Regions from separate parts of the Shewanella sp. Sh95 genome, predicted to be linked through region 1. Evidence: predicted binding sites of a transcription regulator. Region 1 holds the regulator's gene; the other holds the start of a gene.
What was found. The regulator MetJ, encoded in region 1, represses methionine synthesis genes. The targets are predictions, from matches to a motif close to TAGACGTCTAGACGTCTA.
Positions count from the first base shown of each region.

Region 1 (15,944 bases):
ATAAGTGCTGTATTGAAAGGTGGTAGTTATTTAGGTTCAGATATCATAAAAAATATTCGATTTAACTTAAATGATAATGATTCTACTAAAGTGAAGTTTTTAACTGCAAGAGAAAAGGAAATTTTTAATCTTTTGGCTGTTGGATATTCAGTTAATTCAATATCAAGGAGGCTAAATATATCATCGAAAACTGTACATGTGCATAAAGCTAATATCTACGATAAATTACAAGTTGTCGAATCGTACGAATTGCTTAAAATTGCATTTAAAAGTCATTCAATAACGCTGGATGATATAATTAATAATCATTAATTTTTTAATTATGCTTAGTTCTAAATAATATCTTATGGATTTAGTTATATTTTTATAGAACATTAAAAATAAAGAAACTTACCATAATGCTCTTTATGTTCTATAAAAATACACTGTGAAAAAGTGTACACTTTTTCATTTTTGCCATTATCTATGTAATCTCTGGTCGTCCATTGAGTATAACGGCAATAAACTGTGCTTAAACTCAATTGAGGGATAAAAAATGGCTAAGACGTTATTGAGCACACTAAACATCACAACTCGTCCAATTCAGAATGCTACAGACCCAGTCATTCTTCGCCAAAACAAGCTAATAATGCGCCTAGAAGAGCAGCGTGAAATCGCTCGAGGCTTGTTGGAAAATGAGATTGTCCACATCTATAAAGAAAAGTTCGTCTGCGACGGGCATGGCAATAAAAGTAAAGTGACTGTTCCCAAAAAAGTTAAACCTTGGTTTTACAGTGTAAAAGGCTTGTATTTTCTTGAACTGCGTTATGGTAGTAAAGCGCTTGAACTATTAAATGGTAAGTACGCTATTTCTGTTGGGGCTAAGGCACAATTACTTGCAGTAATAGATACAGTGATTGATGCAGTTAAGGCTGGCGAGCTAGATTTGCAGCTAGAGAACATTAAGCGACCAGTGAATAATGCTGTACGAACTAAGAATACTAAGATTGAGCAGGGCGCAACGTAAGAGCTAAATGACGTTTTTTGTCAGAAGTATTAACTGTTCGGGCAACCCAAAGACACGAAACCGATGCGATTCCCGGTAGCACTTTCGGCATTAGCTAAGTCAGCACTCGCTGCTTCTAATGTCTTGGCTGGGGTCTCAAGCGTGGTTGTTTGCTTAGGATTAAAAGTTTCAACTGTCATGGTGTCTCGCTGATGCTGATAAAAGAGCGCCGTAAAAAGAGCGCGGATTATACCTGAAGTGATTAAAAGGTACAGTGTCTTTGGGTGAAAAGTGTACAGCCAAGAGTGCGTTTCTACCAGTTGCGGCGCGGCAGAGTCCGTAGCTTAGTTATCCCGCCGCATTTCATCTTGGATGAATGACTTTAAGGTTTGAATGGCGCAGTTCGCTGCCGCTCGGCGCCGATTTAAAAAATTTTCAAAAAAATTAACCCTTTTTATTTTTGCCTGCGTTTATAGGGGTAGTTTGCATGATGCGTGGCTATCGCAACGGACGATAAATCGGGCTGTTACATATTGGTGCTGTTACATATTGGTACAGCAAGTCGCACTTTTAACCGATAGCCGCCGCGTCAGAACCACGGCAGTCTCGCCTTAAATGATTTAGTTGGAGTTAACAATGAAGCATTCTCTTTTAGCTGTATTAGTGGCTGGTGGTCTTTTTTCAGGTGTGTTTACCCCGAAGGCGATGGCCGCTGACGTAGATTTTCCCCATATCGAAACCATGGGGGTGAGCCAAATTCAGGTTGAGCCGGATATGGCCGAGCTTAATGTCGAAGTAGCCGTTACCGAGAAAGAGGCTAAGGCCGCCAAGGATAATTCGGATGCCGCAGTGGCGAAATTTATCGCCCGTTTAACCGCCGCGGGCATTACCAAGGAGCAAATCCAAAGCGCTAACTTAAATCTGCAGCCGCAATATGTGTATGCCCAGGATAAGGCGCCAGAGCTGAGTGGTTATACCGCGAGTCGCCAAATCACAGTCACCATTAGTGATTTAGCCCGCTTAAATACGATTTTGGACTCCGCCTTAGAGGAGGGGATTAATAGGGTTAACAATATCGCCCTTAAGTCGAGCAAAGAGGCCGAGTATGTGGCCAAGGCGCGCCAAGCGGCGATTGTCGATGCTAAACAAAAAGCCGAAAGCTTAGCCAAGGGATTTGGGGAGAACCTAGGTAAGGTGTGGCAAATTCGTTATTACGATCAACGCCCTGTACAGCCCGTGATGTTACGTATGAATGCTAAGGCCGATGCCATGGGCGCTGCCGAAAGCTATCAATATGGCCAAGTGACTATCGAAGACAGAGTCGAAGTGGTTTATAAACTCAAATAAGTCATAACGAGATGCAATGGATGAGGACGCTTTGGCTCATCCATTGTTGTTAGGGGGGGGAATCGGCTAAATTCTGAGTCAACACTATACAATATTGCATGTTTTAACAGAGTAAAGGGGCTTTGTTTCCTAATAGTGAAATCCAATGTTTTTCGGGTTTAAATCAAAATAATATTCTGATTACAGATAAACGACTGACGATGAAACAAGGGTTTTAAGCACCATACTGGCGCTCAGGAAGCACTCTGTAGTTATTTGTGCTTTTAGGAAACAAAGCCGAGTAAAGGCACTAAATACTGGCAAAAATAGCTATTTATCCCCACACTAAGAGAGGATAAGGTTATGGAGGCCTATGATGGATTTTCCCCCTAGAATCAAGCAACAAACCTGCATGGACTGCTTAAGTGGTAAATCACTCGGATTTGAAATTCGTATGGCATTTCAGCCAATCATCGATTGGTCAAATCAGCAAATTTATGGTTATGAAGCCCTAGTGCGCGGCCCAAATGGCGAAGGCGCCGCTTGGGTGTTTGAGCGCATAAACGAAGGCAATAAGTACTATTTTGATCAAGCTTGCCGAGTAAAAGCTATTGAAACCGATGCCAAGCTTGGCCTTGATAAAGTGTTAAGTATCAATTTTTTACCAAATGCAGTTTATAACCCCGAAACCTGTATCCGCGCCTCGATTGAAGCGGCCGACCTCTTTGGTTTTAATATCCATAACATCATGTTTGAAGTTACTGAGGGTGAACAGATTGTCGATAGAGCCAAATTAAGTCGTATTTTTGAAAGTTACGCCAAACGGGGTTTTATCACTGCCATCGACGACTTTGGCAGTGGCTTTGCTGATTTGAGTTGGTTGGAGTTTTTACGCCCTCAGGTATTAAAACACGATATGGAGTTGATCAGAAATATCCATTTAGACAAGCAAAAACAGTTTGTTATCGATGAAGTACTCGGTATTTGTAGCACGCTTAACACTCAGGTGTTGGCCGAAGGGGTCGAGTGTAAAGCGGAATTAGACTACCTAAGCGAGCGTGGTATAGCCTATTTTCAAGGCTATTATTTCGCCAAACCCCAACTCGAGCATTTAACCAGCTTTGAGACATTGGATTGTTATTCTGCACTGTAGCATTGATTTATTGGATTAAATTGATGCAAGTGTCTTGCGCTTACGCTGAGGCGTTACATTGCGTGTATCGGTTCTTAGCCAACTGATATATCATGCGCCACCCTTAATTGCCTATGGCTCCTGTTTGCCGCTATGTCTTCTAACGCGCTTTATACCGATCTATCCGGTTATTACGATTTAATGTGCTCCGATATTAACTATCAACAACAGAGCGCGAGCATCCATCGATTGCATCAGTTCTTAGGCAATAATGGTAAGCAACACCTCGATTTAGCCTGTGGCACAGGCCCGCATGTAAGGCATTTTATCGATCTAGGTTATCAGTGTAGTGGCCTTGATATTAATCAGCCGATGCTCGATATGGCTATGCGTCGCTGCCCTGAAGCGCAGTTTAATCTACAGGATATGACCGCCTTTTATCTTGAGCAGCCAGTGGATTTAATTACCTGTTTTTTATATTCCATCCATTACAGTGCGGGTATCGAGCGGCTAAAGAGTTGTATTGCCAGCGTGCACCGCGCCCTGAATGACGGCGGAATATTTTGTTTTAACTCGGTTGATAAGCACCACATCGATAACCGCTTATCGATTAAGCATTTTGCCGAGTTTGAAGGGCACCATTTTGCCTTTGAATCTGGCTGGCATTACAGTGGTCAAGGCGAAAACCAGTCGTTAAATCTAAGCATTGCAAAGCGTCAGCAGCCGTTTACTCAACAGGTTGATGTAGACGACGATACCGATACTTCTCTGCTGCAGACAGAATTATGGCAAGATCAACACACTATGGTTGCGACCAGTTTTGCAGAGCTGCAAGCGTTACTCGCGCCATATTTTGAAGTGCATATCTTTGAACACGATTATGAAAAAATCGTCCCATGGGATTTAAGTTCAGGTAATGCGCTGTTTGTCTGTGTGAAGATTTAACCTTGGGTTGAAGGTAGCAACTGGGCGGTTAGCTTTGGCTGCTCTGATTTACAGCCATATTCCATCTTTGCCTGTCACAATTTTCCTGTGAATAACTGTAGAGTCATAGCGGCCTTACGGCCGAGGCCCTCATGCTGTTTAGCACAATGCTATATTAATTGCGGCCTTACGGCCGAAGTGAATCAAAGTCGTGGGGCTTCACCCCACACCCGACCAAGGAGGACTGCTCGTCCTATCCTCCTTGGATTCTCCAAGACGCCCCTAGCGAAGTTACATGCATTGATTAGTGGCTTCGTGCTTATTCGAAAATCGCTAACGCTTCCGATGGGGCGTCCCTTCCCCCCGAAAGCTACGCAGACGTCCTGTCTGCGTCACGCGATTTTCTTCAACGCCCTTCAGCAACTTCGCAGGGGAGGGGAACTTCTGTGGCCTCGGTATCGGCTGTTAAACACCAAAGATTTGCGCCTGTCCCATCTTTTCGTAAAGGGTCTTCAACGCCCTTGAGCTGCTTTGCAGGAAAATGAACTTCTGTAGCATCGGTGTTGGCTGTTAATCCAATACCATAAGAGTTATATCTGTTCCATTTTCATTAGACAAGCTTACTTCTCTGATGTATGTTTAGATTTATTTTTTATATTGAAAAACAATTCGTTGCCCCAACACACTTCTAAAGTATGATATTAAACACTAAGGCGTAGAAAGATGGATCAACAGACGTTTTTAGAGCTACAAAGTCATTTCTATGATGTACAAACCACTTTGATTGCATCACAGCATACATTTCCAGAAAGACTAGCTCTTTCGACTTTGCTACATAGAGATGTATTGCCTGATTTTGCAGCTTTTTACCGTGCGGGCTTTTTTTTCACAAATCCAGAGTCATATCTGCCCATACACATGACTTCTGGTGTTGGTTTACCTCTGCGAATTGTAGCCTACTATGGTCGCCAACCTATTGGATACTTATCAGGTGTTTTCGATGGTGATAAGTTTTTGATACATCATGCTGAAATGAGTGAAAAAGCTCATATGAGTTTGGCTGAGGCGTGGCCAATAATTTTCCTTGAGACTCTTAATAACTTTGCGTTATTTCTTGAGTCATATGAAGAAGGCCTCGGTCCAATAAAGCTAATCGCATTCATGAATCCAGGTGATCGTGACTCACCTATTTTAAGGGCTGCAGGTTTTACGTATACTGAGGACATATATAAAGGAATACCTGCATTTTATATTGAAAGAGTTGTGTCTTAGTGGAAAATTTAGACATCAATAGCAAAAAGTAATTGTTTTTTACTGTTTATTTATATAGCATCTTGCATCCAATAGTTATACTTGTATAGAGTAAAACAGTTAGCACCTACTTATAAGGTGTATGTGCAATGTAATGGATTTTTGCACGATGCTAGCCACAACGAGGGCATACATATGATTAATAGAGATAAACTAACATCAGCAATTAGTGAAGTGCTTCGTCGTAATGCAGACAATACTGCTAAATCTGTAATTTTCAGTCAGAAGATCGAAGCTCTAAAAGTGGCGTTAAAGGTTGATCCTTTCGCCCTTAATTGTTATGGCTTATGCGAACAATGGCCATCTGACCATAGACATGTATCTAACTGTTAGTAGTATTTCGTACTACAAAAAAACCAGCCATTAGGCTGGTTTTTTTGTATCAGCGACAGATTTTGTTCTCGTGCGTAGTTTTATGTAGGGACTTTTGGGAATTCAAGGAGCTATCAATTGTTAAATTTGCAGAGTTTATGCTTATAAAAAGGCATACAGTTAACGAGCCACCCATTGTTAAATTTGCAAGGTGTTTGCTTGTAAAAAGACATACAGATTACTGAAGAGTTGGTTGAATTAAGCATTGGCATGTAAGTGACCGTTGACGGCATGGATGCCGTCGTCGAGCCCTCATGGACGAGTTAACGGCGTGTCACTGGAATGACAGTGCTTAATTATCAGCGTTGTATTGGTTAAGTATTTAAATGACTCAAACAAAAAAGGCGCCTAAGCGCCTTTTTCAATTTAGGTTGAGGGTAACACCCTAACCACAGCAGAGCTGATTAAACAATCAGATCATACTCTTCCCGTAGGATCTTAATAATATCTGCCTTTGGATTCGCTGGCAGAGGAATTGCCGCGCCAGTCACCTTCTCGGCGATGCCGGTGTAAGTGCGTGACACATCCATCATCGCCTCTAATGGCAGGGCATTATCACGGGCGAGGGCTTCGCGCTCTGGCATTCTATTCTTGTTGAGCAGAATATCCGGATCAGGGAAGTGGTTCAGCAGGAACTGACGGAAGCCTTCCTTAGAGTTTTCAAGGATTTTACCATCGCGGTAGGCGGCGCCGTCCCAAATACGGGATGAGTCTGGAGTGCCGACTTCATCCATATAAATCAGTTTTGAGTTACCGTTTTTATCGGTCACATAGCCAAACTCGAACTTGGTGTCCACAAACACTTGGTCAAGGTCGGCCAGTGCTTTAGCGATCACCTTAAAGCCATCTTTTAATAGCTTCTCGTACAGGTCGATATCTTCTACCTTTTCAAAACCAAAGGCTTGATAGTTGGCTTCGATATCGCTGCGGCTGATGTTCACATCGTCCTGCGCGGGCACACCTGGGATACCAGTTAAAATACCTTTGGTCGAAGGGGTGATCAGCAAATCCGGCAGCTTTTGATCTTTCTCTAAGCCTTCTGGCAGTGTGATACCGCAGAATACGCGCTCGCCCTTAGAGTAGGCGCGCCACATTGAGCCAGTGATGTATTGGCGGCAAATGGCTTCGACTTTAATCGGGCGGGCTTTTTGGACTATCCAAACGAAGGGATGCGGAATATCTAAAATATGGCTGTCGGCTAAACCGTTTTCGGCAAATAGCTTAAACCAATGATTAGAAATGGCATTTAATGCCGCGCCTTTACCAGGAATGCCTTTTAATCCGCCTTCACCGTGGAAGATGCAGTCGAAGGCTGAAATACGGTCGCTAATCACCATAATGGCAAGTGGCGTATCTTCGGGCACATTGTAGCCCTTGGTTTTAATTAAACGGCGGCTGTCGGCGTCGGTTAGCCAGTAAACGCTACGTACCTTGCCGCTATGGACTGGGCTGTCGGTGCGGATGGGTAAATCGTTGTTTACGGCTAATACGGAATCAGCAAGACTCATGACGAGTATTCCTTTGGATAGAGAGTGTAGGGACGAGTTTTTTATTCGTTGCGGTGTGCTTAAGCCGTAAATGCTTTGCCACCTTTTTATTATTGACCAATAGCTTATTGCTAAGTGCGCACAAGAGATTGGTGAGGTTAAAACGTAAAGCGAATAGGATATTTTCGGGCGATAGGCAGAAGAGAGAAGGTCGGGATAAGGGGGAAAAATAGCACGCAGAGCAAGGTTGGCGCCAGAAGGAGTCTGGTCTGTTCAAGCGGGGGAACCCCGTGCCATTTTGCTCGAAAAGGCTAACCATTAATCCGAGAGAACCTTGTTAGACAGCCGCGAAAAGTGGCGCCATTTTACCTTTATTCGCAAAATTTTCCACGGCTATTTATGCACATCTGTGCGGCGTGTCGGTGTAAATTGGGGAGGGGATCAATGTGGCAGCTGAAAATACTTCCCATGAAGCCCGAGCAGAGGAATCGCGAAGTTTGAGTTTATAGTGTGACTCGCTAAGCCTTAGAATGACATTAATCCCAATATAGGCATGCAGTTAGCGCTGTAAATCGGGGTAATATTGATGGCCTGAATAAAGCGAGTGCCTGAGCCCCCATACCGCGTGGCTTTTTGTGTTAACACCTATTTTTTGTGAATTGAAAAACACAGTTTGCCCATCAGACCCTAACATAAGGCATGAATGAAACATATCGAGGTAAGTAGATGACAGAACCCAAAACGCCGATGATGGCGCGCGCCGCCTCCGAAGGGCGGTATTTTTTCTCGAAGCAATTTATCGCCTTAGCCGAATGCCAAACCCAGTGGCAGGATCTGGAGTTTGAAGAGTGCGAGTTCCACGATTGCCAGTTTAGCGACAGCACATTCCGTAACTGCAAGTTTATCGATTGCCGTTTTGTGGGCTGTAATTTGAGCCTGCTCAAGGTGCCCTTAAGCCAATTTAACGGTGTGAGTTTTGAAGAATGTAAACTGGTGGGCATAGATTGGACTCGCGCTGCTTGGCCGAGATTATCCTTTGCGGCGCCTTTTAGCTTTAGAACCTGCATCTTAAACGACTGCTCTTTTATGGGGCTTACGCTCGATGAAATGGTGCTCGAGGGCTGTAAGGCGCAGGATGTGGATTTCCGTGAAGGTAAGTTTAATCGCGCCAACTTTAGTTACAGCGATTTTCGCCACAGCTTATTTGGCCGCACCGAGTTGATGGAGGCAGATTTCTCCGAGGCGACCGATTACGATATCGATATTTTTAATAATAAAATTAAAGGTGCTAAGTTTAGCCGCGACGAAGCGATTCGGCTGTTAAATGGCTTAGATATTACCTTGGTGGATTGACCTTATACCAACCTCATATCAGCACCTGTTCGCGCTAATAGGTGCTGGCATTTTATCCTTTTAAATGAACGGGTTTATTGTGACAGCGATATCGCGGTATCACTTTTTAACTTATTGTTTTTAAAATTGCTTTTAGGTTTTTTGATAACTTTTTATTGTGGTGCGTATTGTTAAAATACCTCAAGCGTACGCATCGATATGGCCAATCAACACTATTGATCTTATTCACGAATTTTTAGAACAATTTTAACTTTTTGTTGCCACAGATCACACTCAACTTGCCTATGTGGTTTACCACAATATCCGCCTACTCCTTAAGGGATAACAATCACCCCGGAACAGCAAAATGTCAGCGTTTCTTAAGGCATTGGCATTAATAACTAAAAACCTGTGAGCAAATTTAGTGTTTCACCGCAGTGGTGACCCAAAGCCTAAGTTTGCGTGTGCCAATTGGCGCATAAGGGTGGATGAGTGTGATGGAGGTAACCATGATTGAGCTTAATAGGCGAACCTTTTTAAAGGGCGCAGGGGCCAGCGGTGCAACATGTGCATTAGCTAGCTTATTGCCGGGCAGTTTAGCGGCATTAGAGAGCAAGCAGCTTAAGGGCATGGGCAAAGAAATTGCCAGTATCTGTGAGATGTGCTCGACCCGCTGCCCGATTTCAGCGCGGGTGATTGAAGGTAAAAACGTCTTTATCAGCGGCAATAAGGCGGCTAAATCCTTTGGCGGTAAAGTCTGTGCCCGCGGTGGTGCTGGCCATAGTTTACTTTACGATCCACAGCGGATTGTGAAACCACTCAAACGGGTTGGCGAGCGCGGCGAGGGTAAGTGGGCTGAAATCAGTTGGGATGAAGCCTATCAACTAATTGCCGATAATCTCAATAAAATCAAGCAAGCTCACGGCCCAGAGGCGGTAGCGTTTTCCTCAAAATCTGGCTCGCAAGAAAAACACTTATTCCATCTCGCCACTGCGTTTGGCAGCCCAAATACTTTTACTCATGCGTCTACTTGCCCAGGTGGTTATGAAATTGCCGCTAAGGCCATGTTTGGCACTAAGGTGAAACGCGATTTAAGTAACTCAAAATACATCATTAACTTCGGCCATAACCTGTACGAAGGCATCAACATGTCCGAAACCCGTGGCATGATGGCGGCGCAAATGGATAAAGGCGCCAAGCTGGTGGTGTTTGAACCAAGATTCTCTATCGTCGCCGATAAAGCCGATGAATGGTACGCGATTCGTCCCGGTACCGACGTGGCCGTCGCTTTAGCCTTATGTCATGTATTGATTGAAGAAAACCTTTACGACAAGGCCTTTGTTGAGCGTTATGTTGAAGGCTTTGACGCTTTTGCCGCCGAAGTAAAAGCCTATACCCCAGAGTGGGCCGAAACCATCTCCGATGTGCCCGCCAAAGATATTCGCCGTATTGCCCGCGAATATGCCGCTAAAGCACCCCATGCTGTGGTGGATTTTGGTCACCGAGCCACCTTTACCACCGAAGAGTTTGAAATGCGCCGTGCCTTGTACGCTGCCAACATCTTGATTGGTAATATCGAGCGTAAGGGCGGTATCTACCTTGGTCAAAAGCCTGGTGATTATAACAAGCTCGCGGGTGAAGATGTGGCTCCTGTGCTGGGTAAGCCCGGCGTAAAAGATATGCCAAAGCCTGCGGCAAAACGTATCGACCAAGTGGAAGAACAGTACGCCATGATGTGGTCTGCGGGCGGGATTTATCAAACCGTCCTCGATGCGACCTTAAGCGCGGTGCCTTATCAGTTACATGGCTGGGTGATGTCCCGTACTAACCCAATGCAAACCATGACCGACAGAGCGCGTGTGGTCGAAGCCTTGAAAAAGCTCGACTTTGTTGCAGTGTGCGATGTGTATATCAGTGAAACCGCGGCCTATGCCGACGTGATTCTACCTGAGTCTACCTACCTTGAGCGCGATGAGGAAATCGCTGACAAGTCCGGTAAAAACCCTGCCTACTATGTGCGCCAACGGGTAGTCGAAACCTTAGGTGATACTCGTCCTTCATGGCAAATCTTTAAAGATATCGGCCATAAGCTAGGGTTGAGTGAATTCTATCCATGGGAAAACATGGAGACCCTGCAACTATTGCAGGTAAACCGCGACACAGAGCTGCTGCGCCGGATCAAAGACGAAGGTTTTGTCAGCTTCGGTAAGCCGATTATGTTGCGTGAACCTAAAATGGTCGCCGAATTTACCAAGGCCTATGCCAATGCCAAACCTGCGGATGAAGACGGCACCTACGGCAGTTTACTCAGCTTTAAAACCCCAAGCGGCAAGATTGAATTGACCTCCGCCAAGGTTGAAGCCATGGCGCCAGGACGCGGCGTCATTAAATTCCGCGAAGTGCAGCTTAAAAAGCCAAATGAACTCTACTTTATCCAAGGTAAGGTGGCGGTGCATACCAATGGCGCGACCCACAATGTGCCCATGCTGGCAAATTTGATGTCGGATAACGCTGTATGGGTTCACCCAGATACCGCGAGCAAATTAGGTATCAGCAATGGCGACCCTATTCGCTTAACCAGCAGTGTAGGTACAGAGGAAGGTCATGCGTTAGTCACCCCGGGCATTCGCCCCGATACCGTGTTTGCTTATATGGGCTTTGGTTCTAAAAACAAAGAGTTGGTTAGAGCGACAGGCAAAGGTATCCACTGCGGAAACTTATTGCCCCACGTTACCGCGCCTGTGTGTGGCATGACGGTACACACCACTGGCGTCACGCTGGCAAAACGCTAATTGGAGGCTCAAATGACGAAAAGATATGTGATGGTGCACGATGAGAACAAGTGCATCGGCTGCCAAGCCTGTAACGTGGCTTGCCGCAGTGAAAACGGCGTACCAGAAGGGGTGACCCGTTTGCAGGTGAGAGTCGAAGGGCCGTATGGCGAAATGCCCAATCTGCACTTTAAGTACCACAGGGTGTCTTGCCAGCAGTGTGAAGATGCGCCTTGTGTGAAGGTGTGTCCAACGGGTGCGGCCTATGTGGGCGAAGATGGCATTGTCTCCATCCACGGCGACAAGTGTGTGGGTTGTATGTACTGCGTGGCGGCGTGTCCCTACAAAGTGCGTTTTATGAATCCCGAAACCAAAGTGGCTGACAAGTGTAATTTCTGTAAGGACACGCGTTTGGCCCGGGGTGAAGAGCCTGCCTGTGTGACTGTGTGCCCGACCGATGCCTTGGTGTTTGGCGATGCTAACGATCCACAAAGTGAAGTGGCCACACTGCTCAACACTAAGATCACTTACCAAGATAAGACCCATTTAGGCACTAAACCTAGGGTATATCGCGTTCCTACCAAAAGAGGGGGGATTTGATTATGAACAATACTTGGGGCGATATGGCGCAATATGATCCCGTCACTTGGCACTGGGTCATCGCCGTGTATTTGTTTATGGCGGGTTTATCCGCCGGAAGTTTGCTGATTGGAATTGGTTTGCGTTGGTTCAATCAAGAACAAACACAAGTTGAGAGCAATATCCTCAAGGCCGCAGCAATTATTGGCCCTGTGGCAATCAGCTTAGGCTTGGCTTGTTTAGTGTTTGATTTAACTAAGCCTTTCCACTTCTGGTTGATCTTAATTAACTACAACTTCCAGTCCGTTATGGCGATTGGGGTATTAGCGCTGCTGGCTTACTCACCCTTGGCATTTGCCTACGCGATTTTAGTATTGCGTGACGATTTGCCAAAGTGGGGCTTAGGTTTCCTCGCGCCTATCGCTAAGCTGCTGATGCCCTTTAGAAAGCTGATTGAAGTGCTGTTGTTTGTCCTCGCCATTGGTGTGGGCGCTTACACTGGCTTCTTAATCTCGGCGATGAATGCCTATCCGATGCTAAACACTGCGGTATTGCCTGCACTGTTCTTGGTATCTGGTTTATCAGCGGGCGCTGCGGCCAATGCGGTGCTGGCGCTGGTGATGTTCAAAACCGATAGTCACGACAAGACCTTAGCCAAAATGCATGGCTTAGAGCTGCCAGTGATGGCAATCGAAATCATGTTCCTGTTTATGTTGTTCTGTGCCTTGTACTTTAAGGGCGGAGCGGCGGCTGCGGCGCTGGCATCACTCACCTCTGGCGTGTGGGCAAGCGTATTCTGGATTGGCGTGGTCGGGATTGGCTTTGGTGTGCCATTGCTGTTTATGCTGCTTCCCGCAGCGACTCGCCACACTAAGGGCGCAATGATTATGGTGGCCTGTGCCAGCTTAACTGGCGTGCTCGCGCTGAGACACTTTATTGTGTATGCAGGCCAAAGCTACTTAAGCTAACGTATTGATGCTAGCGCAATAAGCATCACTTAAATGCGATTAAGTGATGCTCGAATGGATGACAACTCGTATCCACAGCAACAAAAAGCACCGTTAAACGGTGCTTTTTTTATGGCTGCGATTGGTTGCAATTGGCAGGAGATTATTGCGGTAATAACTCAATCACTGATTTGACCGTGAGCACTAAGGCGCTGATAGCGCAGAGGGCTAAGGTCGCCATCTTGGTCTTATGTTTATCCACATTTCCTACCAGTTTGCCTGCCACGAGATAGCCTAACAATACCGAGGGCAATAGCATTAGCGACAGCCAAAAGTGCTTGATTTCGAGTAGGCCCGTCACCCCAAGAATCGCCAAGGCAATGGTCGAACTAAAGATAAAGAAGGCCGATAACGCCGCGCGAAACTGCGAAGCATCCTTACCCGCCAATAAAATCGCCATCGGAGGGCCACCAATGGCGGCGATATTGCCAAAGATCCCCGAGACGACTCCCGCGCCAAATAGCGTCGCTTTGTTCACCGGTAGGCTGAATTTATACAGGCTCAGCACCACGGCGACCGCCACAATGGCCGCAATCGCCAAACCAAGAATCGGCTGCGGCGCAAACAGTAATAGGCTAGCACCGATAAAGCCACCGGGTACTCGACCGATGAGCGCGTATTGCAAGCCATTGAATTCTAAATGGCCGCGTTCACGCAATAGGGTGAGTAGCGCGATGGAAAATCCCATCACAATCACGGGAGCGGGCACTAATTGGGGATCGACGATATACAGCAACGGACTGGCGACCACTGCTAAGCCAAACCCAATCAGACTCTGGGTGAGGGCACCTAAAAACACAATCACAGACGCAATAGCGAGCGTTTGTGGATCGATCAAGGAGAACATAGGATTCCATCAAAACAAAATAGGGATCGTTACTTTAACCCACCACGCCGGATGAGCATTAACGATCCCTCATAATTAGTTACGGCAGGATTATGGGCGCTTAAGCGTTATTCCATGTCTTCCCACTCGATCCCCATTTCGTCCATCAACCGCTTCGCTTCAGCGGGGATGCTGTCTGGGCACTCTTTCGACAGATCGGCATCATCAGGCAGAGGCTGGCCGGTGTAGGCATGCAAAAATGCTTCGCACAACAGTTCGCTATTGGTCGCGTGGCGCAGGTTGTTGACCTGACGACGCGTGCGTTCATCCGTGAGGACTTTTAGCACTTTGAGCGGAATAGACACAGTAATTTTCTTTACTTGTTCATTCTTCTTGCCATGTTCAGCATAGGGGCTGATGTATTCCCCATTCCATTCAGTCATTGACTCACCTGTTATAACGCTAAATTCGGGGCAGATTTTAAACCCTTACAGATTACAGTCAAATTATTGCTACTATTTCTTAGCGATTGCAAACAGATTTCTTTATGTTTAGACGTCTAAACGTCTTAACGCCTATTGACGATACCACTGGGCTTAGGTACATTTAGACGTCCAGACATCTCTTTGCGAACTTAGGAGTTCCCGATGACCGCAGGCAAATTAGTGACCGAGCGTCAATTAGCCACATTGGCAGTGCGTCAGGGTATCGAAAGCGATACTCAATATGGCGCCGTGGTGCCGCCAATTTACCTGTCGACGAATTACGCCTTCGATGGTCATAAAAATCCTCGCGAATTTGATTACAGCCGTTCCGGCAATCCTACCCGCAGCATCTTAGGCGATGCCTTAGCTAAGCTGGAAAAAGGCGCAACCGGTGTAGTGACTTGTACTGGCATGGCAGCCATTACCTTAGTGACCACTTTACTGGGCCCAGATGATTTACTGGTGGTGCCCCACGATTGTTACGGTGGCTCTTACCGTTTATTTACTAATTTGGCGAAAAAAGGCCAATTTAAATTGCTGGTGGTCGATCAAACCGACAGCCAAGCGCTTGCGCAAGCGATTGCCCAGCAACCTAAAATGGTGTGGATTGAAACCCCATCCAACCCATTACTGCGGGTGGTTGATATCGAAGCTATTGCCAAGGCAAGTCATGGTGTGGGCGCGTTAGTGATAGTGGACAATACTTTCCTGTCACCGATTTTGCAGCAACCGCTATTGCTCGGCGCCGATATCGTTATCCACTCCACCACTAAATACATTAATGGCCATAGCGATGTGGTGGGCGGCGCGGTGGTCGCCAAAGACCCTCAACTCGGTGAGACCTTACATTGGTGGTCGAACACCTTAGGCTTAACCGGTTCTGCCTTCGACAGTTATCAAACCCTGCGCGGCCTGCGTACCTTAGCTGTGCGCATTCGTGAGCACCAAAGTAATGCCGAGCGGATTGTGGACGTGCTGACTAATAGCCCAGTGGTCAGTAAAGTGTATTACCCTGGTCTTGCGGATCATCCAGGCCATGCTATTGCCGCCAAGCAACAAAAAGGCTTTGGCGCTATGCTGAGTTTTGAGCTTAAGGGCGGCGAGGCCGAAGTGGTCGCCTTTTTAGATGCGTTAAGTTTATTCAGCGTGGCTGAGAGTTTAGGCGGCGTCGAGAGTCTCGTAGCCGTGCCCGCGACCATGACCCACAGGGCGATGGAGCCGCAGGCGCGTTTTGAAGCTGGCATTAAAGACACCCTATTACGTTTGTCGGTTGGTATTGAAGATGCCGACGACTTAGTTGCAGATATTCAAGCAGGATTGGCCGCCGTAGCGGCTTGTCATTAGAGGAATAATAGATGGCACGTTGTCACTTACATAAATTTGGTGGTTCCAGCTTAGCCGATGCCG
Region 1 covers NZ_LGYY01000054.1:10,578-26,521, reverse strand. Annotated here, with positions in the region: gene AEA42_RS04400 (response regulator transcription factor) at 1-312, shown strand, start outside; gene AEA42_RS04395 (DUF6641 family protein) at 536-1,006, shown strand; partial or broken gene rimO (30S ribosomal protein S12 methylthiotransferase RimO) at 1,039-1,185, opposite strand; gene AEA42_RS04390 (oxidative stress defense protein) at 1,622-2,332, shown strand; gene AEA42_RS04385 (EAL domain-containing protein) at 2,688-3,464, shown strand; gene AEA42_RS04380 (class I SAM-dependent methyltransferase) at 3,597-4,388, shown strand; gene AEA42_RS04375 (hypothetical protein) at 5,091-5,639, shown strand; gene AEA42_RS04370 (phosphoribosylaminoimidazolesuccinocarboxamide synthase) at 6,455-7,558, opposite strand; gene AEA42_RS04365 (pentapeptide repeat-containing protein) at 8,264-8,890, shown strand; gene phsA (thiosulfate reductase PhsA) at 9,379-11,661, shown strand; gene AEA42_RS04355 (4Fe-4S dicluster domain-containing protein) at 11,674-12,240, shown strand; gene nrfD (NrfD/PsrC family molybdoenzyme membrane anchor subunit) at 12,243-13,187, shown strand; gene AEA42_RS04345 (sulfite exporter TauE/SafE family protein) at 13,330-14,073, opposite strand; gene metJ (met regulon transcriptional regulator MetJ) at 14,181-14,495, opposite strand; gene metB (cystathionine gamma-synthase) at 14,718-15,881, shown strand; gene AEA42_RS04330 (bifunctional aspartate kinase/homoserine dehydrogenase II) at 15,893-15,944, shown strand, end outside.

Region 2 (15,944 bases), on a different contig from region 1:
GATCATTCTCGACGTGTTAGGCGAACGGTATCGGCAAATTTATTCCTAAATCAGGTGCGGAAAGTCGGTTTTACGGAAAATCGATGAAATATGCGCCTTTACCGTGTGCTCACTGATGCAAAGACGATGGGCAATTTCCTTATTTCTCGCGCCGCTGGAAACGAATTGAATGATGGTTCTTTCTCTAGAGGTAAGAGCTTGCAGCATGGCCACAGTGTCGGCAGGCATATCATGTTGTCCATCCAACTTTTGCACCACGCGACGAAACATCTTACTGAGCAAAGTTCTATCGTACCAAAGCTCATCGGCAACCATTTTACGCAATCCGGTCAACATCAAATCCATACGCTGGTCAGTAAACAGTAGTCCGCGTATGCCAAGCAGCATAGCTGACTCTTGATCTAAGGAATTGCGCTCAACTTGATACAGAGCCACAGGAATATGGGGGACAAGACGAGATGCCAGCAAAGGGATCCCTTTATTATCTAAGGCCGCACCTTTCTGGGCGATTAAACAAAAGCTGCGATGCCCTTTTTCTAAATCTAACTCTAACGCTGAGGCATGTTTAACGATCCGTGTTTTCAATCCGATAGATTCAGCAAGTATCGCTAAATGGCAAGGCGCCGCCACTTGATGTAAAAATACTAACTCATTGATAGTACCCAATTTACTCTTCTCCCTGAAAAGTATTTCATTATCTTTTTATCCGGCTTAATGAAATCTGCCTAAATCTCAGCGTACATCTCATTAACATAGCCCATTTTGACTAGTTACCGTATGAATGCCATCACCCAAATGTACTAATAACCTCTATTTATATGTAGTAAATTCGACTAAGTTCCTAAATAGTATTTAATTGCTAGCAATTAATACTAAATGAGATGGAGATCACATTCATCTTTATACCTTAGTCTATGAAAACATCAATCGAAAGTTTAAACAAAAAATTAACACCTTAAGATGACATTTTTGGGAATAACAATCCCCTTTGAATCTAATTCAAAGGGGATTGGATGTTCTCAGACTACGATTAGGCTTGAGTCAGGAGTTTAGTGATTTGCTTATCCTGCACACGGGATAAACTGAGTAGCGCCACGATGGCCCCAATTAAGGCTAAAAACATATCCGATTGGGTATCCCACACGTAACCTTGTGTGCCTAAGAATGCCTCAGCACCTTCGCCCGTTGCAGCGGCCACCCACCACTCAATAAGCTCATAAAAGGCACTAAACGCGAGCACAAAACAAGTGACCAAAAAAGCGCACCAAGCGCCGGGTTTGACGGCTTGATTGCGTAACATAATCTCACGGGCCAACATGGCAGGAATAAAGCCTTGAGCGAAATGCCCGACCTTGTCGTAATTGTTACGTTCACTACCCATCCATTGGGCAATGGTGTCAAATAATGGCACTTCAGCATAGGTATAGTGCGCACCGACAAACAGCACACAGCAATGTACAAGTACTAAAAAATACACTATTGGGGTTAGCTCAAAGCGTTTGCGGGTAAAAAATAATAGCGGAACCGCCACTAATGCAGGTAAAGCTTCAAGCCACCAAGTGAAAGTATCAGCAGGTTTTATCGCCGACCAGACTAATACTGAGAGGTAAATACCGCACCAAGCGATTTTATTATTCAATGTTTCTTCCTCTTATGCGATATTGTTCTAATTTTAGAATATTAACTTTAGCCATCTAGCCCTCCACAGTGAGCAAAAAAAGTGCTACTTTGATGAGCCAAGGTTGTCAGCATAACATACAAGAACCACTTCAATTAATTAGAGGGTACCCATATCATGGCGAAACATTCGCTTGACAAGGATAAGATCAAAATCCTGTTGTTGGAAGGCGTCCACCAATCTGCGGTAGATGTGTTTGAACGCGCGGGATACACCAATATTGAGTATCACAAAGCCTCGTTAGGTGATGAAGCCCTGCACGAATCCATCAAAGATGCTCATTTTGTTGGTATTCGTTCCCGTACCCAACTCACCGCCGATGTATTAAAACGTGCCGAAAAATTAATTGCGATTGGTTGTTTCTGTATCGGCACTAACCAAGTGGATCTAGCGACCGCCGAATCCCTCGGTATCCCCGTTTTTAACGCACCATTCTCTAATACCCGCAGCGTAGCTGAACTGGTATTAGGCGAAATTATTATGCTGATGCGCGGTATTCCTGAACGTAACGCTATCGCCCATCGTGGTGGTTGGATGAAAACTGCCGCAGGCAGTTACGAAGTCCGTGGCAAAACTTTAGGCGTGATAGGCTATGGCCATATTGGAACTCAGCTGGGGATCCTGGCAGAAACCTTAGGCATGCGTGTGGTGTTCTTCGATATCGAAGACAAATTGCCATTGGGTAATGCCCAGCAAATCCATTCAATGGAGCAATTGCTGGCACAGTCCGATGTAGTAAGCTTGCACGTGCCTGAAACGCCGCAAACCAAAGACATGATAAGTACTGCCGAATTCGCCGCTATGCGTAAAGGCAGCATCTTTATCAACGCTTCCCGCGGTACTGTGGTCGATATCGATGCGCTTACGGTTGCACTCAAAGAGCGTCACCTTGCGGGCGCGGCGATTGACGTTTTCCCCATTGAGCCACAATCGAATGATGATGAATTTATCAGCCCATTACGCGGTTTAGATAATGTGCTACTCACGCCACATGTGGGTGGTAGCACCGCCGAAGCACAGGAAAATATCGGTATCGAAGTGGCAGGCAAATTAGCCAAATACTCAGATAACGGTTCAACCGTATCTGCGGTTAACTTCCCTGAAGTGTCTCTGCCAATGCATAAAGGTACCTCTCGCCTACTGCATATCCACCAAAACCGTCCAGGCGTGCTGATCAAAATCAACAAAGCCTTCTCTGAAAAAGGCATTAACATTGCCGCTCAGTATCTGCAAACCACGGCAGAAATCGGTTATGTGGTAATGGAAGTCGACACCCACCAAGCAGAAGAAGCCTTGGTTGAGCTTAAAGCCATTGAAGGCACACTGCGTACTCGCGTGTTGTTCTAACGCCTAAACCGCTTAGGTTTGCCCCCATCTAAGGCGCACATTTCATTTAAGATATGTGCGCCTTATGCTTTTGAGGCCAGAGGAATTCCGCTACAATCAAGCCTCTTGCATCGCCTTCATTTTCAGGATCTCGCTATGACTATTGCAGTTTCGACACCCAATTGGGATCTGGACGCCTCCACGCCTCCACTTATGCTCGCCAACTTATCCCACCTAGGCCTTATCAAAGTGGTTGGCGAACAGGGCCGCAGTTTTATCCATGGCCAAGTGACCACAGATATCAGCTCACTTGAAGCCAACCAATGGCGCTGGGGCGCACATTGTGATCCTAAGGGAAAGATGCTGGCTAGCTTCCGCACCTTTGCCATCCGAGATGCGCTGTTGATGTTGATGCCAAAGGACACTATTGCAGTGGATCTGCCACAACTGCAAAAATATGCGGTATTTAGTAAGGCGACCCTGACCAATGCCTCTGATGAGTGGACATTACTCGGTGTGGCGGGTGAACAAGCTAAACAATTTGTCAGCCAACACTACGGTGAAGTCACTCAGGAACTCACTCTCATCGAGCATGGCGCCATTTTAAAAGATGCGGATCGATTTATATTGGTTCTACAACCACAAGCCGCAAGCGCCCTCATTGCCGAGCATACCGTATTTGATGCCAGTGCTTGGCAAGCATTAGAAATTGCTGCGGGTTACCCCAATCTAGCGCCAAGCCATGCTAATCAGTACGTACCGCAGATGTGTAACCTACAGGCTATTAACGGCATTAGCTTTAACAAAGGCTGCTACATGGGTCAAGAAACTGTGGCGCGGATGAAATACCGTGGTGGTAACAAGCGTGCGCTCTATATTCTTCAAGGCACCACTTCCTTAAATATCAATTTGGAAACGGGTATCGAGATAGAATTGGAAGACGGTTATCGCAAGGGTGGACAAATCATTGAATTTGTTCAACGTGGTAATCAAGTGCTGCTCACCGCAGTGCTCGCCAACGATACCGAGAGTGACGCCAAACTGCGTTTCGCTGATGACGAGCAATCTAGCTTACATATTCAAGCATTGCCCTACTCGCTCGAAGACTAGTTTCTCGCTGATAAGCGAATCGTATTGAAAAAGGCGCCCTAGGCGCCTTTTGCTTTTAATGCTCGAAATAAGTATCTCGAATCGCCACCACCTCGGGCAGAATTTGCTTAAATTCGGCCACCAGCTTAGGGTCAAAGTGTTGCCCTGCTTGGCTTTCGAGTAACTCGAGCGTGGCCTCTATTGTCCAAGGCTCCTTGTAAGGACGGCGCGAAGTCAGCGCGTCAAAGACGTCCGCTATCGCCACAATCCGACCTTCGATCGGAATATTTTCCCCAGACAAGCCATTAGGATAACCCGAACCATCCCATTTCTCATGGTGGGTTAAGGCGATACGCCGCGCCATTTGCAGCAGTGGGTCGCCATGCTCACCAATGATCTCAGCACCAATGGCGGCATGTTGCTGCATGATTTTCCACTCTTCGGCATCGAGCTTACCCGGCTTTTTCAGTACCGCATCGGGCGTGCCGATTTTGCCAATGTCATGCATAGGCGCCGCGTTATACAACAACTCACAGAAGGTACTCGGTAAACCTAGTTTGATAGCGAGCAGCCGCGCATAATGGCTCATACGCACAACGTGCAGACCCGTTTCATTGTCTTTGTATTCGGCGGCGCGACCTAAACGGCGAATGATTTCAAAGCGGGTTTCTTCTAACTCTTGGGTACGTTCTTTAACTTGTTGCTCTAGCAAGCGTTTTTGATCGTACAGCGCGAGATGAGTTTTGACTCGCGCCTTCACCACGGGAGCGCTGACTGGTTTGGTAATGTAGTCAACCGCACCTAAGGCAAAGCCCTGTGCTTCATCGGCAACCTCAGATAATGCCGTCACAAAAATCACAGGAATGTGGCAAGTTAAGGGCTCCTGTTTAAGCTGCTTACAGACTTCATAACCATTCATGCCGGGCATCATGACATCGAGTAAAATTAAATCAGGCAGTGTTTTGGCTACAAGGGCTAGCGCCCTTGGTCCATCAATCGCGACTTTGACCTTATAGTCATCACCGAGTATGCCCACCAAAATATCGATATTTTCTGGAGTATCATCGACGACTAATATTGTTGCCTTATCCATCAACACATTCACCTTTCCAGTGGCTTTATCAATGATCAATATTGCGCATAATTGACCGTTTTACGTTAAGTCTACAAGTACTTCATCAATCAACTCGACGGCCTCATCGAATTGATATTGATTAATCATCGTTAGCGCTGGACTCAACTGCTGCCATAACTGAGCACTCACTTGCGGTTTAAGTGCATCCATTTGGACGACTGCATCGGAATCCGCTTCTTCTAAACTTTGGCGTAATCGCGTTAAGGCCTCAATGAGGGCTTCTGGTGGTAAATGCTCCGCCGTCGGCCCACTAGATTCTTCAAACTCAGGTTTAACTTTTTCAATTGCTTGGCAAATCGATGCCACTAACGTTTGGATTTGGTCCAACTCCGCTTGGAACTCAGTATTTTCACTTAAGTGAAGTTCCAATTGCCGAGCCAATTCCGCAAGCGTTGTGGAACTTAAATTGCCCGCAAGTCCCTTAAGCGTATGGGCCATTCGCACCGCATCCTCACGTTTATTGCTGGCAACGGCCTTGTTGATTTGCTCGACAACATTACGTTGGCTAGTCACAAAACGATCAAAGATCCTTTGGTAAAGGCGCGTGGAGTTTTGCACTAGCTGCAAGCCTCTATCAATATCAAGCTCGGGGTGTTCAGGCCATTTCACGACAGAATCAACATCAATATTCACAGGCTTGGGTGAATCATTAATAAGCTCTTGAGGCGGTAACGGTGCACCTAAATATTTTAGGAGGGTTTGATACAGTAAGTTAACCTCTATCGGCTTGGCGATATGATCATTCATTCCCGCTCTTAAACACATTTCCTTGTCGCCAGCCATGGCATTGGCGGTCATTGCTATCACAGGTAATTGTGCTAACTCGGGCCTTTGTCTCAGTGCTTTTGTTGCCTGATAACCATCCATCACTGGCATTTGACAATCCATCAATACCAAATCAAAGCTCTGCTGAGCTAACTTATCCAACGCAATTTGGCCGTTGGTGGCAATGGATAAAATAATCCCCGCTTGCTCTAAAAATTCGGTCGCCACCTCAAGGTTCATTTCGTTATCTTCGACTAACAGAATACGCTTACCTTTAAGGGGCAATAATAACTCAGGCGCAATACTGTCTTGATGACGCCTGACGGGTAGGAACCCTGCGCGACCAAGTGCGTTCATAATGCCATCAAGCAATCTTGATGCACTGATAGGTTTGCTGATGTAGCCCGCTAACCCAAGTTGCTCGATTTGGGTCAAGAAATCTTGATTCGCATGGGCTGATACCATCAAGATACGCGGCGCTTTTTTTGCCCGTTGCAGGATTTGTTTTGCGGTTTCGAGCCCATCAAGATGTGGCATTTTCCAATCAATCAATGCCACAGCATAATCCTGCTGACTGCACCGCATCACCGCCTCGTCGCCAGAACGCACGGTATCCACTTGAAAGCCCATGCTCTCTAGAGTGGTTCGCATAATGTCCCTTGCGGTGGCATTGTCGTCGACAACTAATACTGGCATACCTTCAAGCTCTTGACCTACGATGAGCTTTTGTCCACTGGAGATGCGCAATTTAACGGTAAAAAAGAAAGTACTGCCATGGCCTTGCTGGCTTTCGACCCCGATACTTCCCCCCATTAATTCGACCAGTTGTTTACAAATCGCCAGCCCTAATCCTGTACCACCATATTTACGGGTAGTAGACGTGTCTGCTTGCGTAAACGACTTAAACAGTTTGGCTTGTTGTTCATGGGTTAACCCAATGCCACTGTCACGCACACTACAACGTAATATGACATCATCGTTTTGCTGCTCGACCAAGCTGAGGGACAGTAATACCTCTCCTCTTTCGGTAAATTTGATCGCATTATTCATTAGGTTGATCAGCACTTGCCCCAACCGCAACGGATCGCCAAGCAGATAACGTGGAACATTGGGTGCGACAGCAAACAGCAATTCAATCTGCTTTTGAGCCGCCCTTTCGGAGAAGATATCGCTCAAATCTTCAAGCATGGTATCGAGTTGAAAAGGCACATTTTCGATATCAAGCTTGCCAGCTTCAATCTTAGAAAAATCAAGGATATCGTTAATGATTGATAATAAAGATTGCGATGCGCGCTCAATTTTTTCGAGATAATTTTTCTGTTTTTTGTCTAGATCAGTCTGTAAGCAAAGTTGCGACATCCCGATAATGGCATTCATTGGCGTGCGGATTTCATGGGACATATTCGCGAGGAAGTCGCCTTTTGCCTTACTGGCGGCATCAGCCTCTTCCTTGGCAACAAGCAATTGTTCTGAAAGCAGTTTTAACTCAGTCATATCGACCATGCTTACCACAGCTGACTCAAATTGGTTCTGGCTGTCCAATAAGCTTGAAACGTTAACTGTCATCCATAAATGCTCACCGGAGGGACGAATAAAGCTTCTTTCCCCTCGATAGTGATCAACTTTACCTTCTACAAGTTCCTTAAACTGCGCTTTTGCAACTTCTTTATCCTGTGCACTCAAGACATCAAAAATCGGCGTACTACGTAATTCATTACGGCTCAGCCCCATATCCTCACAGAATTGATCATTACAATCGAGGATAAGTCCTTTGATATCGACATTCACGATACCAATGGTTGCCCCATCAAATAAGGCCTTAAAGTGCGCCTCACTGACCGCAAGTTCTTCTTCAATAGACTTGCGTTCAGTCACATCCATCACATAGCCATTCCAGATAATGGCGCCATCATCGGCATAATGACCACTGGCTCCGGCTTCCATCCAGCGAATGCCACCATTAGGATGACGATAGCGGAACTCGCGGATCCAGCTTAATTTATCGTCACTCATTCCCTCAAGCGCACGTATAACTTCTGGTCGTTCCTCATCAAAAATCCGCTCAGCAATAATATTAAAGTTACTGAGTAAATCTTCGCGGTGTAAGCCCAACATGTGAAATGCTGCGCCAGAAAGGAAGGTAAAACGGCGATCGCTAGGAGAAACCCAGCGCAATTGATACACAGTACAAGGAATAGACTCAGTGATATTAGTTAATTGCAACCTTGAGGCTTCAAGCTCGACGATGGCTAACTTACTCTTGGTTATATCGTCAATACTGCCGTCAAACCATAGGGGAAAACCCTCTTCGGTATAACTCGCCTTGCCCTTTTCATGCACCCAACGGATGCTACCGTCACGGTGGCGAATACGATATTCCACCTCAAAGGTTTCCTGCTGCGCGAGGGCTCTATCAATATGCTGATGACACAGCTCGCGATCTTCTTCCAAAATCAATGAAGCAAAGCTGCGTTGACGATTCTCAATAAACTGGCTCGCGGCATAACCGGTAATATCGGCAATATTGTCACTGACATATTCCATCACCCACTCCTCGCCGATGCGAGTGCGGTAGACAGCCCCTGGAATATTGGTCACCAAACCACGGAAGCGAACTTCACTATCACGGATTTTTTGTTCAACCGCTATTTTTTGGGTCATATCACGGATCGATGCAGCCACTTGGCGACGACCATCGAAATCACTCGGTAAAATACTTAAGGCGATTTCGGCAACAAACTCATCCCCATCAGACTTAAGCGCCCGCACATGGCGTGCATTTGCCATCGGCCCATCACGCCCCTCACGTAGAAACTGTAATCTTTCTTTGGCATGGGGACTCCTTAAATCTTCGGGTAGCAAAGCTTCAATTTGTAATCCCAACATAGCTTTTGCGTCATAACCAAACAGCTGCTGACAGCGACTATTGCTAAATACTATTTGGCCACTTTGATCGACAATCAACATGGCCTCAGGTGCGGCCTCAAGTACAGCGCTAGACCAAGCAGCGGCGGAAAATTGCTCTGTCACATCGGTAAATAGCATCTCCACCGACATTAACTCGCCAGTATCTGACACTAAAGGCTGCATAAAAACATCGAGCCGCCTTGACTGGCCTTTTGAATCGATGAGTTCAACTTGATGTGAAGGGACGTTCTGCCCTTTGAGTGCCAGATCGGTGTATTCCCAGTTTTTCTCATTAAGGGGGTTGGCCGAAAACAATCTTTGATATTTGCGCTTAAGTAATTCGGGCGGTATGCCCAATACTTTGGTCACCCCTTCACTGACCTGTGCAAGTTGTCCGTCAGGATCAAGTGAGCAATAAAAGGATTTATCGCTCATACCGTCGATCAAGCGAGCGAAGCGGTTACCGCGGGTAATCTAAAATAGCTTGCTCACGCTGAGCAAGCAGATCTGCCATTTTGTTAAAGGTTTCACTTAAGGTCACTATCTCGCTAATCGCACCTTTAGGGATAACCAACTGCTGTGTTTTACCTTGACCGAAAGCCAAAATGCCGGATTCAAGGGTTTCCAGTGGACGAGTTAACCGTTTAGCGGCGATATAGCAGGTCAATAACAGCAGTAAGGTTAATAAACTTAAGTTGAGGACAACTGAGGAAATATCGTCCAGTAGCGAGGTAAATAACTCCTGCTGTGGCACCATAACAACCACGTGCCATTTTAACTTTGCCACTTCTGCAATGCTGGCAAGATAAACTGTACCAGTATCATCAACAAAACTGGCTTGCCCAGTCAGCCCATCTTCCAGCAAAGCGCCAAAGGCATTATTTTTGTGATTTCCTTTATCCAGCCATTCCGAAACTGATGTGGCTAAAACCTTTTCTTTATCCCCATGAAAGATAAGCCGACCTTGCTCATCTAATATCATCAGCCGATTAGGGGCTATCCCTAGTTGCTCAGGTAATCTATCTAAAGCCAAATCAACGGTTGTAACCCCAAAATAATTCGGCTGCACTCCAAAAGGAACCGCATAAGTAATCATTAAAGTATTACCAGCACCCTCGTCGAAATAGGCTTTTGACCAATAACCTTCGACCTTATTGATGGCTTGCGTCCACCAATCCCAAGTCCCATCGGTATAATCGTACCCCTCGGCGCCAATATCTAAATAATGGAAACTATTACCACTGCGGTATACATAGGGAGAAAAAAGTTTTTTATTGAGAAAAGTGCCCGGTTTAAAGGCAACGGCAGAACCATAAAAATCGGGGTTACGCTCGAGGCGATTAGTTAAGACTTTTTGCAGCTTATCAGAATCGTTAATATCATTCTTGTCAGCCAAAAAACCAATAAAATCAGCAAGCCCTTGAGTATTTGTTTGAGCGTGTTCGAGTAATAATTGCAATCGAGAGGCTGAATGTGCCGACTGTTGAGCTAAATGATCGTAAAGCCGCTTTTCAAGGGAAAGATAATTAAACCATGAAGTAATCCCATAAACGGCCGCCATGATAAGAATCAAAGGCAGCGCAATATGGGATAAAATTTTGCTGCGGAAAGTACGAAGTTTACTTTTATCCATGGCGTCGCCTCAAAGCCCCCGTTTTAAGTCTCCCCCCTTTTTGGGGTAGCTCTTATAAAGTAAACGAAGAACGCTGTGGCGACAATCTCAAAGTTAAAATAATGTGAACTAATATATTGTTTTCACAACATTAATAAACAGGGTGTAGCGTACGGTTAGTGAATGTTCGAACAAAATAGCTTTGGGTTTCAGCAATGATAATGTGCCGCAATCCAATAATCGCAATCAAATTAGGTATGGCCATTAAGCCATTTACCGTATCAGCCAGTAACCAAATCACATCCAACTTGATAAAAGCCCCACCAGCAATCAGGCCTAAAAACAAGATTTGATAGGCACGCAGCCCGCGCTCGCCCACTAAGTAGTACCAGCAACGTTCACCATAGTAATGCCAGCCTAAAATGGTCGTAAACGCAAAGCAGACCAAGGCGATAGTGACTAAATACTGGCCGATGGCAGCCGATCCGCCTAAGCTAAACGCCGCACTGGTCATAGCCGCGCCCGCAGTGTCACCGCTCCATACCCCAGTGATGATGAGCACTAATCCCGTCATAGTGCAGATGATAATAGTATCGAAAAAGGTGCCCGTCATACTCACTAAGCCCTGCTCGACGGGCTCATTGGTTTTTGCCGCAGCCGCAGCAATGGGCGCACTACCTAAGCCTGACTCATTAGAAAATACCCCGCGGGCAATCCCCATTTGAATCGCTTGCGCCACGGTCGCCCCTAAAAATCCCCCCGCAGCCGATACTGGGGTAAAGGCCGACGCCACCACTAATTGCAACGCGGGTAGAATAGCATCGGCAAAAACCACTAAAATCCACACACAGGCCAACACATAACCAATTGACATCGCCGGTACTAACTTTTGCGCCACGTTGGAGATACGTTTGACACCACCTAAGGTGACAGCCGCCACCAGCAGGGTTAGCACCAGCGCGGTCGCCCATGTTGGTACATCAAAGGCGATAGTTAAGGCATCACTTATCGCATTCACTTGAGCAAAAGTCCCAATGCCGAAAAATGCAACCCCCACGCCAAACAGTGCAAATAACTTCGCCATCCAACGCAAACCGAGGCCACGCTCGATGTAATACATCGGGCCACCGGCAATCTGTCCACGCGCATCCGTAGTGCGGTATTTTACCGCCAACATACACTCGGCATACTTAGTCGCCATGCCAAAAAAGGCGGCAAGCCACATCCAAAATAACGCACCAGGACCGCCCATCTTAATCGCCGTTGCGACCCCAACAATATTGCCCGTACCTATGGTTGCAGACAATGCAGTACAAAGCGCGGCGAAGGACGATAGATCACCATGCCCCTTAGCGGGTTTGAACAATAGGCTAAGCGCCATTGGCAGACGAAATACTTGGATAAGCTTTAGTCGCACAGTGAGATAAATCCCTGTGCCAACTAACAAACAAAGAGTGATAGGACCCCAGACAATACCATTTAGGCTGCTGAGCAAGGCTTCAAAACTCATGATATTCCTCAATTATTAAACAACTAAATTAATAAAGGAGGAGGAAAAGAAATGGCTGTGACACAACGCTGTCAGCCTAAATAAATACCATCTCCCCAGCCAATAACGGCAGGAAAATAGTCCACAAAGACAAACGACAGGGACTGTGCAGTCATCCTCTCCTCTGTCCTTTTGCCTGAGCGTTTCGCGTCGCTTAACACACTGCGACACTTTCGCCTTCGGCGCCACCTATTATTGCAAGTTAATGCAATCGGTAGTCTCTCCAGAGGCTCGTCCAGTAACAGTCCACGCCTTGCGGCACCTGAAAGAGTGCTTTGTTTATGGAATGCTTCCAACAACAAAGTTGCCTCGTCGGTGTGGGGTTAATTCCCCACTCTCCTGCTACCTTCATCCGAACGGATTGTTAAAACGATAGCCAGCTATCGCTTAACAGGGCGCACAGCATGCAACAAACACCACAATAGCTCAAGCCCATTTGCTCACAGAAATGAGAGCCAAGCCGTTAATCGCAGAAAATTCAAACAGACTCAATCCTAAGTCTTAATCAATGTGAATTGATCTAACTTGCCCAAATATCGGTATCTATAGGATTGTAAAATGCTTTATCTTTAGCCTAACGCCTAGGTTGGCTAAATCCCAATTGGAAGAGATAGATGAAAGAAGTCGCCAAGCTTATCCAAGTAAGTAAAAGTTTTCGCGACGGCGAGCAGCGCCACACTGTACTGCAAGCGGTCGATTTAACTTTGCATCAAGGGGAGACTATCGCACTCACCGGCCCAAGTGGCAGCGGCAAAAGCACTTTACTGAATCTGATTGCGGGCTTTGAAACGGCAGACAGTGGCCAGATAGTGCTGAATCATCAATCCACCACCAAGTGGCAAGATAAGCAATGGAGTGAGTTTAGGCGTACCCATTTAGGCGTGGTATTCCAGCAATTTAATTTACTCACTCCGCTGAATGTTAAAAATAATATCGGCTTTTCCCTGCACCTTAACGGTGATAGCTGGAATCCTTGGTGCGATTATTTGGTAGAAAAGCTCGGGTTAGCGGCATTGTTAAACCGGCAGGTTGAAGCGCTTTCCGGCGGACAACAACAGCGGGTCGCGATAGCTAGGGCATTAGCCCACAATCCGAGTTTACTGCTGGCCGACGAACCCACGGGTAACTTAGATGACGAATCTGGTAAACAGGTGATGTCACTGCTATGCGAACTCGCCAAAGAGAGCCAAACCAGCATTTTGATGGTCACCCACAGCGAAGAGTGCGCCGCCTTTATGAACAAACGCTGGCATCTGTCCCACGCCGCAGTGTCGATCTCCGGCTAGCATGATGAATAACACACAGCTAGAACATAAAGCCAATCCATACCACCACTTAAGCAAGAGTGGACAATGGCTGCGTATCACTTGGGTACTCAAGGTATTTTTAGCCCATTATCGCCACGCGCCATTGCAGGCTGGGGCGATTTTACTCGGAATCGCCCTCGCCGTGACGCTGCTCATCGGGGTAAAAGCCACCAACGATAATGCGATTCGTAGCTATAGCGAAGCCACAGAGCTATTAAGTCAGCGGGCCGATGTACTGCTGACCTCACCCGTTGGCCAAGATAATCTCGATGAATCGGTGTATTTCAGTTTAAGGCAGGCTGGGATTAGCCAAAGTCTTGCGGTAGTCAGTGGCAGAGTTGCTGGCCAAAACGGCCAGTATTGGCAAATTGAAGGCAGCGATATTGTCGCGGCATTGACTGCCACGTTAACCTCAAAAAACGCTTCACCGTCCTCAAATAACAAGGCAACGGCTAATTCTACTGTCTCAATGGGAGATCTGCCCCTTGCCGACCTAATAAGCGGTGAGCCCGTGGTGGTGATGAGTGACAGTCTAGCCAGCAAAATCGCGCCCAATGGCCAGCTCAGCCTAGCCCAATCCATAACACCATCGACCCTAAAAGTGATCCGTGTCGATGATAGTTGGGGACTTGGCAGCGCCATCTTGACCGATATTTCCCTCGCCCAAAACTTACTTGGCATGCCGGGCAAACTCAGTTATATCGCCCTATTTAACGATAGGGATAAACTAGCCGCGTTAAAACAACGGCTCGACACCTTAGGTATCACCCCAGATCTCGCCAGCTACAGTCAGCAGGATCAAGGGCAAGCCTTAATGGCGCTTACCCGCAGTTTTCATTTAAATCTCAATGCGATGAGTATGTTAGCCTTTGTGGTTGGGCTGTTTATTGCCTATAACGGCGTGCGTTACAGCCTAATGAAACGCCAACGTTTGCTGATCCAACTGCTGCAACAGGGGCTAGAACGACTCGACGTGATGCTTGCCCTGCTCGCCGAATTACTATTTTTGGTTATCTTAGGCTCGGTAATCGGGTTTATCTTAGGTTTACAACTCAGCCATTGGCTACAACCTATGGTTGCCATGACGCTAGAGCAGCTCTATGGTGCCCACTTGCTGCCGGGCATTTGGCAATGGCATTGGTTAGCACAGGCGATCGCACTCACCTTAGTGGCAGCGCTTGCTGCTTGCATGCCCTTGTATTTTGATCTTACGCGCCAATCCCTTGCCCAAGGCGCTAACCGTTATCAGCAAACTAAGGCCCACAACCAAACCCACCAGCGGCAATTTATCTTAGCCTGTGGGTTACTCGTACTCGCGGCGATACTGTTTCCCTTCAGCCAAAGTTACAACACCAGTTTGATATTACTAGGCATAGTGACGGTCGCGATTCCTCTGCTGTTGCCCCAAGTATTGCATTGGGGAGTAAGCTTACTGCTCCCCTTCACTCGCCCAGGGCTTAAGCACTATTTGCTTGCCGAAACCCGCGAGCTTATCGCGCCACTTTCCCTTGCGATGATGGCCATTTTGCTGGCATTAAGCGCAAATGTAGCGATGAATACCCTAGTGGGCAGCTTTGAGCAAACCCTAAGAAGTTGGTTAGAAACCCGCTTACATGCCGATTTATACCTGCGCCCGAGGGCTAACCGTATGGCTGATGTACGGGATAAATTAAGCCAAGATCCTCGTGTCAGCGGCTTATATCAACAATGGCAAGTCGATGCAGAGATATCGATCCAAGGCCCAACGGCTCAAACGATCCCCGTGAATCTTATCAGCCGTGATGATGAGTCAATCAAGTACACAAGTACACTCAAAGACAGTTTACCTGACCTATGGCAACGCTATTTTGGCGGACAATTTGTCTTGGTGAGTGAGCCAATGGCGATTAAGTATCAGTTGATGCTGGGCGATAAAGTCACTTTAAACGTGCTCGATAAAATCACCAGTAACCAAGTAGTTATCGCAGGTATTTATTACGACCATGGTAATACCCGCAATGAGCTCATTATTAGCCATCAACTGTGGCAACAGGCACAACTGCCACTGTTACCCATCAGCCTTGCGGCCAGTTTTCATCCTCTGGAACAAGCTGATAAATCACCAACATCGGTGCTAACGCAACCAATACCCACGAATGGCAAGCGCAGCGAGACCGAACTGGATGAACTGCAAATGCAGCTCGCCACAGAGCTAGAGTTGGCTCAGGCGCAAATTTATAGCCAAGCCAACATAAAGGCCCAAGCCATTGCCATGTTTAAACGCACTTTTTCAATCACGTTAGTGCTCAATAGCTTAACCTTGCTGGTGGCCGCCATTGGGCTATTTAGCGCCTGCTTAATGTTAACCCAAGCACGGCAAGCGCCACTGGCACGGCTTTATTCACTAGGGGTGAGTCGCAGCAAACTACGTACTATGGTATTTAGCCAAATGCTACTGGTTGTAGTAATCACTTGCCTGATTGCGATGCCTACGGGCGCTCTGCTGGGGTATTTATTAATCGATAAAATCACCCTGCAAGCCTTTGGTTGGACCATCCAAATGATCTGGGACTGGTTTGCTTATGCCAAAGCCATCC
Region 2 covers NZ_LGYY01000208.1:66,147-82,090, reverse strand. Annotated here, with positions in the region: gene AEA42_RS15280 (LuxR C-terminal-related transcriptional regulator) at 46-666, opposite strand; gene AEA42_RS15275 (DUF2238 domain-containing protein) at 1,031-1,639, opposite strand; gene serA (phosphoglycerate dehydrogenase) at 1,796-3,025, shown strand; gene ygfZ (tRNA-modifying protein YgfZ) at 3,161-4,114, shown strand; gene AEA42_RS15260 (two-component system response regulator) at 4,170-5,186, opposite strand; partial or broken gene AEA42_RS15255 (PAS domain S-box protein) at 5,247-10,533, opposite strand; gene AEA42_RS15250 (sodium:alanine symporter family protein) at 10,664-12,022, opposite strand; glycine riboswitch at 12,176-12,298, opposite strand; gene AEA42_RS15245 (ABC transporter ATP-binding protein) at 12,676-13,347, shown strand; gene AEA42_RS15240 (ABC transporter permease) at 13,349-15,944, shown strand, end outside.
Region 2: serA (phosphoglycerate dehydrogenase) is a predicted target of MetJ. The motif match lies at 1,688-1,705, and genes of this name have one in related genera.